DNA from 3 places in the Neobacillus sp. C211 genome. Region 3 is predicted to be linked to each of the others. Evidence: riboswitches for the same ligand, from Rfam matches in the RefSeq annotation. Region 3 holds a riboswitch; each other region holds the start of a gene.
What was found. A riboswitch is a leader RNA that binds a small molecule or an ion and turns the genes downstream of it on or off. The one in region 3 is predicted to bind cobalamin.
Positions count from the first base shown of each region.

Region 1 (3,282 bases), on a different contig from region 3:
GATAAAATCTTGCTTCCGACTCCACCCAGAAGGGTAGATTATTGTTAAAAATGTTGCCAATTTCTCCTGCATTTTGTTGAATTAACCGTTCGGGGTGTTCAACGGCAATATCGATAAATAAATTGACAGAAAACCTTCTTCCTCTTGTAGCCGCTGGGACTTCTTCCTTGTAGGTGATGGTTTGCTGCTGCATATTGACTGTATAAACCCTTTTATATTTGCCAATCCGCAATTCACTACGTGACAAACGCTCTCCATTTTTAACTGCATAGTATTCATTGTGATTATTAACATAAACAAAGGCATAGGTCATAGACGACGCCGGCGGCTTTTCCAAAAAACTAAATTTCACGTCTTTAACATCTTCAATAAATTGCATTAGGTTATTCCCTCCAGGTTAACTATTTTCATTGAGAGATCACTTACCCTTGTCTACATTCTATGCAGACAATCGGAAGAAAAGCCCCCATATCTTTGTAGATTGTTGTAGGTATCCAGCAATCCGATAGCTATGCCGCCCCCCTAAAATAATATAAGGGAATTTAAAAAGCACTTGATATATTCTATTTGTTAGACTAGTATAAATATTATCTCTTAAAATTACATATGAATTTGTTAACAATTAGTTAAGATGCCTTAGGGCTTAATAGGGAATCTGGTGCAAGGCCAGAACTGTCCCCGCAACTGTGAGTGTGGACGAAATAGACAAACCACTGAACCGTTTATTTTATTGACGATTCGGGAAGGGTCTAAAGTAGGAAGAAACACAAGTCAGGAGACCTGTCTTAACTTTTAATGTTTCGATTTCTTCGGGGGTTGTGAAGATGGAACGTTTGACAAAAAGGATTATTTATTATCTTTCTTTGTGCTGACGTTTTATCCGTTCAACTAATGTTGAACGGATTTTTTCGTTTTGATGATTCTAAATCATGTTTAATTATCATAGTTTAGCTTTAGAAGGAACAAGCCTTTTTAACAATTGAATAGATTAGGATAGGTGCACGAATATGTGCTTAATAGGGAAGTACGGTTTAAATCCGTCACGGTACCCGCCACTGTATGGGGAGTTCATTGCAGATGTCACTGAAGGAATTCGGGAAGACGCAATGAAATGATGAACCTAAGTCAGGAGACCTGCCTTTACCTAATAACTTCCATCAACCTACGGGAACATAGGTAGAAGTGCTGAACATACATCGCTATTTTTTTGTGTGTATATTTTGCACCTCTATGTCCATAGGGGTGCTTTTTTTACGTAAAAAACGAAAAGGAGAGTGTGACATGACTACTTGGAATTTACAAGGGACGAAACACCATGTTTTTATTTGCAACGGCAGCAGCTGTATGAGAAAGGGTGGGGAGGAAGCGACACAAGCGATTCGGAATGAAATCACCAATTTAAACTTAGATTCACTCATACATACAACAAGAACGAGATGCAATGGGAGATGTAAGGATGCCCCCGTTGCCATCGTCTATCCGTCAGGGACTTGGTATAAAAACGTAACCTCAGAAGTGGGAACTACGATTGTAAAGCGTCATCTGGCAGAAGGTCATTGCCTTCAGGAGCATGCGATCTATCAATATTCCGAAGCAGGATTCATACCGCCAGAAGGGTCGGAATGCATCGAAGGAGTACAAAAAGTGGTTAAAGAAAAGATGTAACAGCGGATAGTAGCTGGATTCTAGTTTGAAATTTTGGAAGGTGGCGTAATAGTGTGAAAGGCAAATTATTGGTTATTGGTTTTGGCCCTGGTGATGAAAAACATATCACTGGCCGGGCAAAAGAAGCCATCGAAGAAAGTGATATCATCATCGGCTACAAAACCTACGTTGATCTAATCAAGGGATTAATAGCTGGAAAACAAATCATTAGTACAGGAATGACAGAAGAAGTGAGCCGGGCCCAGGAGGCAGTGAAACAGGCCGAACTCGGTTACACAGTAGCCGTCATTTCAAGCGGTGATGCCGGTGTATATGGAATGGCAGGACTGGTTTACGAAGTGCTAATCGAAAAAGGCTGGAAAAAAGACTCAGGGGTAGAAGTGGAGGTGGTCCCTGGCATTTCCGCCATCAACTCCTGTGCTGCTTTATTAGGCGCGCCGGTCATGCATGATGCCTGTACGATCAGCTTAAGTGACCATTTGACACCTTGGAGCTTGATTGAGAAACGAATCGAAGCGGCCGCTTCATCTGATTTTGTGATTGCCTTATACAATCCAAAAAGCGGGAGAAGAACACGGCAGATCATGGAAGCTCAAAAAATTCTACTAAAATATCGCTCGCCAGACACCCCTGTAGGATTGGTAAAGAGTGCTTACCGTGATAGTCAAAAAATCGTCTTAACCAATTTACAAGAGATGCTCGAACATGAAATTGGCATGTTAACCACCGTTTTAATTGGCAACTCTTCCACATTTTTCTACGACGGCTTGATCATCACTCCGCGCGGTTATCAGCGGAAGTATACATTAAATCAGGCAATACAGCCGTTGAAACCGCATCAACGTTTGCAAAAGGAAGCCGAACCATGGGCACTGGAGCAAATGGAAGATGTAAAACCGGTAAACAAGGAACTAGTCACCCCAACCTCCATGAAAGAGTCGCCAAGAGAGCTGGCTGAGGAAGCCTTGCAAATGATCCTTGGTGAGAACGATGGACCTTCCCAAGGTTTAATGGTGAAGCAAGAATTTCAATCTATTTTTGAGGTAGCGGTCAGCCCTGGTGTCGCCAATAAAAAATTTACCGCGAATCAGATGGTCATTCTTTCCGAAATTGTCGGAGAAGAAGGGGTCATGGAATACACACAAGACCATTTTATGAAGCTGCAAATTTTAACCTCTAGGCCTGATGAGATTGTTGAAAAGCTAACGGCGGCCAACTTTTTGATTGCTCCTGTTGGCGACGTATTAACCGTAAAAGCCTGTGATTTTTGTGACGGAGAAAAGAAGGATTCCATTCCTTATGCCGATGAGCTTCAGGAAAGGCTTGGCGGCATGGAACTCCCCAAAGAATTAAAACTTGGTGTGAATGGCTGCGGTATGGCCTGTTATGGAGCCGTAAAAGAAGATATTGGCATTGTCTACCGTAAGGGGGCGTTTGATTTATTTTTAGGAGCCAAGACAGCTGGAAGAACCGCACATCCTGGCCAAATCGTAGCGGAAGGAATCGCACCGGACCAAATTGTCGGGGTCATAGAGGGGATTGTTCAAGAGTACAAACAAAAGGCCTATCCAAATGAACGTTTCTATAAATTTTTTAAACGGGTCAAAGAGGTTCAAG
Region 1 covers NZ_JBPXRO010000019.1:16,377-19,658, reverse strand. The annotation lists gene ACSU6B_RS17815 (hypothetical protein) at 1-379, opposite strand, end outside; cobalamin riboswitch at 613-802, shown strand; cobalamin riboswitch at 979-1,156, shown strand; gene ACSU6B_RS17810 ((2Fe-2S) ferredoxin domain-containing protein) at 1,282-1,665, shown strand; gene cobJ (precorrin-3B C(17)-methyltransferase) at 1,719-3,282, shown strand, end outside.
Region 1: it holds a riboswitch for cobalamin, as region 3 does, so the genes downstream of both, ACSU6B_RS17810 ((2Fe-2S) ferredoxin domain-containing protein) here and metE (5-methyltetrahydropteroyltriglutamate--homocysteine S-methyltransferase) in region 3, are expected to answer to the same signal.

Region 2 (3,282 bases), on a different contig from region 3:
GTCATTTTATGAAAAACCTTTCAGGTGATACTGCGCAAAATCATAAGACAGGGATAACGGCACAATTTTTAGCAGACAATGGTTTTAATTAAATTATAGTTTGGAAAAGTCCAATCTTAAAGGGTTTGTCATTTTGAAAGGAGAGATGTTGCGTGTTTAATACGATTAACGAAGCTCTTGCTGATTTAAAAGAAGGAAAGGTTGTTATTGTCTGCGATGATGAAAACAGGGAAAATGAAGGGGACTTTATTTCTCTTGCTGAAAAAGCAACGCCGGAGGTCATAAATCTTATGGCCACTCACGGAAGAGGTCTAATCTGTGTTCCTATTGACGAGGCATTAGCTCAAAAGCTCGACTTACATCCAATGGTTTCCAAGAATACGGATCCAAATCGAACAGCTTTTACCGTAAGCATTGACCATAAATTTTCTACAACTGGAATTTCTGCATTTGAACGATCAGCAACGGTGTTGAGTATGGTTGACCCGGAATCAAAAGCATCCGATTTTTTAAGACCAGGGCATATGTTTCCGTTGATTGCTAAAAAAGACGGAGTCTTGAGCAGAACGGGGCATACAGAAGCAGCTGTAGACCTTGCAATTTTATGCGGTGCCAAGCCTGCTGGTGTCATTTGTGAAATCATGAATGACGATGGCACGATGGCACGTGTCCCACAGCTGCGCAAAATTGCTGATAAGCTAAACATTAAAATGATTACGATTAAAGATTTAGTAGAATACCGAAGCAACAAGGAAAATTTAGTTAAGCGGGAAGTTTAAAACAAATTTAGGAGGCATACTCATGGGTAATATTTTTGAAGGAAATTTAGTTGGCTCAGGATTAAAAGTTGGAATCGTGGTTGGACGTTTTAATGAATTCATTACAAGTAAACTATTAGGCGGTGCACAGGATGCACTTAAAAGACATGGCGTCAGTGAGACAGACGTAGATATTGCCTGGGTACCTGGTGCATTTGAAATTTCATTAATCGCCCAAAAAATGGCTAATAGCAAAAAATATGATGCAGTTATCACGCTTGGTACGGTCATTCGCGGCTCTACTCCACATTTTGACTTTGTTTGTAATGAAGTGGCAAAAGGTGTTTCCGCAATCAATTTAAGTAGTGGCATTCCTGTTATTTTTGGAGTACTAACCACAGATTCTATTGAACAAGCGATTGAGCGTGCTGGGACAAAGGCTGGTAATAAGGGATGGGATGCCGCTTCGGCTGCAATTGAAATGGCTAATTTGTGCAGAACGATTGAACTTTAAAATTATTGCAAAAATACATGTACAATTCATTTCATCTTTTCTATAATGAATTTAACAAAAAATATTTTTTATTATTAGGTGCTAAAATCTTATTGTAAGATTTTCGGCTTAAAAGAGAAGTTTGGTAAAAGCCAACGCGGTCCCGCCACTGTAAATGAGAGCAACCTATATGGTGCCACTGTCGACTAAGATGGGAAGGCATAGGAAGCGATGATCATGAGCCAGGAAACCTGCCTAATTCTTGTGCGCCAATAAAACCTACGAGGATGGGACGGTGTTGAAGGCTAGACTCCCTTTACTTATTGCTAGTAACCTGAATCTAATCATACCAACATCTCCATTACATAGTGGAGATGTTTTTTGTTTTTATCCAAGCCATTTTGTTTTTGCACAAGAAGATTTATTTTTTGTTACATAATATTTATTAACTGAAAGTAGGGAGAAAAATGAAGAAGTTGTATTCATTGCTGTTAGTAGTATTATTAACAGTAGGAGTTTTAACAGGTTGTGTTGAAAAGAAAGACCAAGTTAAGGAAGAGAATAAATCCAGCGTTGAGAAGAAAACAGCGGAAATAACCTATCCAGTTACACTTACAGATGCTACCAAAACTAAAGTTATTATCGAAAAGAAACCTGAAAAGATCGTTTCACTAATTCCAAGTAATACAGAAATTGCATTTGCATTAGGACTTGACAAAGAAGTGGTGGGCGTGTCTGATTTCGATAATTACCCGGAAGCAGCGACGAAAAAAGAAAAAATCGGCGGACAGGAAATAAACTTAGAAAAAATCATTTCCTTAAAACCGGATTTAGTGTTAGCACATGCATCTTCAGCTCATAATTCTGAAGCAGGGCTTCAGCAGCTTAAAGATGCTGGAATTACCGTTTTGGTTGTTAATGATGCGCAAAATTTTGACCAAGTTTATGATTCCATTGATATGATTGGGAAAGCTACCGGTGAAACAGCGAAAGCCGATGAGATGATTAAAGGGATGAAGGATAAATTGGCCGAAATTAAAGCAAAGGCTGGGGAAATAAAAGAAAAGAAAAAGGTATTAGTTGAAGTTTCGCCCGCTCCAGAAATTTATACACCTGGCAAGAATACCTTTATGGATCAAATGCTAAGTATAATTAATGCGGAAAACATCGCAAATGATCAAGAAGGCTGGATTAAAATTGATCAAGAGGCGATGATTAAACGCAATCCAGATGTAATCCTGACTACCTATGGATACTATGTCAAAAATCCGGCGGAACAAGTTTTAACTAGAAAGGGCTGGGAAACGGTCAACGCTGTAAAAAATAAGCATGTAGTCGATGTGGATTCTGATCGCGTGACTCGCTCAGGCCCTCGGATCGTTGAAGGAGTAGAAGATCTTGCAAAGGCTGTCTATCCTGAGATTTTTAAATAATAAGTATTTAGCCTATATAATAGCTGGAATGTTCCTTGTTCTAGCTTTTTTATTAGGGATTTCAATTGGAACAGTTTCGGTGCCAATCTTAACCATTATTAAGATTTTCAGTGCGAAAGTTTTTGGGGTTATTTCATTGGAGACAATTGACCCTATGTATTCAAGTATTGTCCTTAACATTCGCTTACCTAGAGTGATTTTATCTGGTCTTGTCGGGGCTTCTCTTGCTATTGCAGGGGCAGCCTTCCAAGGTCTGCTAAGAAATCCGTTAGCAGATCCTTATACATTGGGTGTATCCTCCGGGGCGTCAGTTGGAGCGGTGTTGACACTGTTTTTCCATCTATCGATTCCTTTTATAGGTTCCTTCACATTACCATTGCTAAGTATTTTATTTTCCTTTTTAACCATCTTTTTAGTCCTTACTTTCGCCAGTAAAATAGAGCGTTCCATGAGAGTGGAAACGATTATTTTAACAGGGATAATTTTTAGCTCCTTCTTAGGGGCAATTATTTCGCTGATGATTGCGCTGACTGGAGATGAGTTGAGGCAAATTATTGGCTGGCTATTAGGAAGTGTATCGATGAGAGGCTGGGAGTAC
Region 2 covers NZ_JBPXRO010000003.1:200,629-203,910, reverse strand. The annotation lists gene ribE (riboflavin synthase) at 1-92, shown strand, start outside; partial or broken gene ribB (3,4-dihydroxy-2-butanone-4-phosphate synthase) at 153-776, shown strand; gene ribH (6,7-dimethyl-8-ribityllumazine synthase) at 802-1,272, shown strand; cobalamin riboswitch at 1,332-1,524, shown strand; gene ACSU6B_RS04590 (ABC transporter substrate-binding protein) at 1,719-2,684, shown strand; gene ACSU6B_RS04585 (FecCD family ABC transporter permease) at 2,650-3,282, shown strand, end outside.
Region 2: it holds a riboswitch for cobalamin, as region 3 does, so the genes downstream of both, ACSU6B_RS04590 (ABC transporter substrate-binding protein) here and metE (5-methyltetrahydropteroyltriglutamate--homocysteine S-methyltransferase) in region 3, are expected to answer to the same signal.

Region 3 (3,282 bases):
ACCCAGCAAACAAAGTGACCAAAAGAAAGATAAAGGATGTATAACCCAGCAACATCTTGATATGACCATAACCAATGACAGGTCCAATTTTAAAAAGATTAATCCAAGAGTGACCGATAATAAGAAGGTGGACGTTATGTATCAGTCGTAGATCGTCCAATAAATGACAAGAATATTAAACAGGAACTAATAAGTAAAATTATTTAATTTTTATAAAAATTGAATATATTCCAATAATTATCCTATAATAAAGAGGAAATATATTAGGCTTTGGCTCAAATTGAAAAGTTGGCTTCATCCTTAGTTTTGCTAACATAATATGAAGCATCATAACTTCAAGATATACATAAGTACTGACTTGCTAGAAGAGAATATAATTACTTTTTTAATTAGGAGGCAATCATGGGAAGATTAGTTCATTTCGAAATTCATGTCAATGACATGGAACGGGCAAAGAAGTTTTATGGAGAGGTATTCGGATGGTCATTTCAAGATTGGAGTGAGTATGCAGGAATGCCTTACTTTGGAGCAGTGACTGGCGATGAGAATGAACCTGGGATCAATGGTGCTTTGATGCAGCGGCAAAGTGCTCCACCGGAAGCAAACCAAGCTTTGAATGCATTTGCTTGTACAATGGGAGTGGAAAATTACGATGTAACGGAAGCTAAAATTATTGAGAATGGCGGCAAGGTCGTAATGGCCAAATATGCCCTGCCTGGAATGGCGTGGCAAGGATACTATATTGATACCGAAGGCAATATATTCGGAATTCATCAACCCGATGCGAATGCAAAATAGAATCCTAAGGTGAGCGAGAGAACTCTCATCATACTGACTACTTTTCAGAAAATTATGTACTTCATATTATTAATATGCTATAGTTAGTGAAAATTACATATCGTGTAAGAATTGGTGCCAAGCTAAGGCTTGGCTTAAAAGGGAAGAACGGTGTAATTCCGTCGCTGTCCCGCAACTGTAAATCGGAGTGAATCACAAATACCACTGTCTTAGGATGGGAAGGTGTGAGGAGCCATGATGATAAGCCAGGAGACCTGCCAATTTCCAGTACACACCAAATACCTACGTGGAAATAGGTGGTGACATTCATTTGTACGACAAACGAGTTATGAGTAGCTATGTTTATGCATGTTTTTTTAGCAAAACTTAAACTTGATTGTAAAGCCATTTCCCATTTTGTGGAGATGGCTTTTTTTGTATTTGGGAATATGTAAATTTAAATAAGGAGGAATGAAAAATGAATTTAGTTAGTACTGCCATTGGTTACCCGTACATTGGTGATAATCGGGAGTGGAAACGTTGTATAGAATCTTTTTGGAAGGGTGCGATATCAGAGGAGCAATTTATTTTCGAGATGAAAACGAATCGTTTGAATAATTTGAAGCGCCAGCAATCATTAGGCTTAGAGTTACTAACAGTTGGGGATTTTACCAATTATGACCGCATGCTTGACCATGCGGCAATGTTCGGAATGGTTCCAAATCGTTATAAGTGGACAGGTAGTGAAGTCGATCTAACCACTTATTACGAAATGGCCCGTGGGGCAAGCCATGTTGTGGCCTGTGAGATGACAAAGTGGTTTAACACCAACTATCACTACATCGTACCTGAGTATGAAGGCAAGTCATTACAATTAACCAAAAACTACATTTTAGATTATTTTGTAGAAGCCAAAGAGGAATTAGGTCTTATTACAAAGCCTACAATGATCGGTCCTTTTACTTTTGTTAGCTTAGCGAAAGGATACGATGCCAAAACCAAAGCATTGTTTATTTTAAAACTCTTACCGTTATATGCTCAAGTATTGCAGCAGCTTGTAGAGGCTGGGGCACAGTGGATTCAAGTGGAAGAACCAGCACTAACCCTTTCACTAACTGCTGATGATGTAAAACTAGTGCAGGAAATTTACAAGCAATTAGCAGAAGAAGTACCGGCTGCACAAATCATGTTACAAACCTATTTTGAAGGACTATCAGCGTATGAAGAGCTGTCTCAATTACCTGTGGCAGGGATTGGTCTTGATTTCATACATGGTGCCGAAGAGAATATGGATTCACTTCGAAAACACGGGTTCCCACAAGACAAAGTATTAGGAATTGGTGTCGTAAATGGACGGGATATTTGGCGGGCAAATTTGGCTGAAAAAGCATTCAATACAAAAGCTGTTTTATTATTAAGCGGTGTAAAAGAAGCTTGGATTCAGTCTTCATGTAGTTTACAGCATGTACCTGTGACGACGAAGGCAGAAACAAAGCTGGATGCCATACTGACAAATGCTTTGTCATTTGCCGATGAGAAAATAATTGAGTTATCACATATTACATCTTACGTCCGTGACGAGGCTTGGACAGGGAATAAGAGCGTGTCACAAAGTATGATAGCAACTGAAGCATTAGCACAGCATAAGGCAAGGAAAAATGCACGTGTGAAAGAGCTAGTATTACAAGTAACACAAGAGCATTTTGCTCGTTCAATGACGTTTAAAGAACGTCAACCTTTGCAAAAAAGGGCATTAGATTTACCAGATTATCCAACCACAACCATTGGCAGCTTCCCTCAGTCAGATCAAGTAAAACGGACACGTACAGCATGGCGTAAAAAGGAAATTACAGATGCTGAGTATGCAGCGTTTCTAAAAAGTGAAACAGCCCGTTGGATTCAAATTCAAGAAGAAATAGGACTGGATGTTTTAGTGCATGGTGAATTTGAGCGGACGGATATGGTTGAGTACTTTGGAGAAAAGCTAGAAGGTTTTGCCTTTACAGAAAAAGCATGGGTTGTATCCTATGGTTCACGTTGTGTCAAACCACCAATTATTTATGGTGACGTCGAGTGGACAGCCCCAATGACCGTGAAGGAAGTAGAAGCGGCACAGCAATTAACGTCTAAGTATGTGAAAGGGATGTTAACAGGTCCTATTACAATCTTAAATTGGTCTTTTGTCCGCGATGATATTTCACGTGAACAAGTAGCCAACCAACTAGCCTTAGCACTAAGAGAAGAGATTGCAGCGTTAGAAGATGCAGGCATTGCCATTATTCAAGTGGATGAACCGGCATTACGTGAAGGATTGCCATTACGTAAAGAAAAATGGGCTGATTATTTAGCATGGGGGGTAAATGCCTTTAAGTTAGCAACTTCTAGTGTGAAGAATGAAACACAAATCCATACGCATATGTGCTATTGCGAGTTTAATGACTTTATTGAGCCGATTCGTGCCCTTGACGCAGATGTGATTTCAATCGAAACGTCTAGAAGTCATGG
Region 3 covers NZ_JBPXRO010000008.1:118,539-121,820, reverse strand. The annotation lists gene ACSU6B_RS09915 (VOC family protein) at 403-798, shown strand; cobalamin riboswitch at 894-1,074, shown strand; gene metE (5-methyltetrahydropteroyltriglutamate--homocysteine S-methyltransferase) at 1,256-3,282, shown strand, end outside.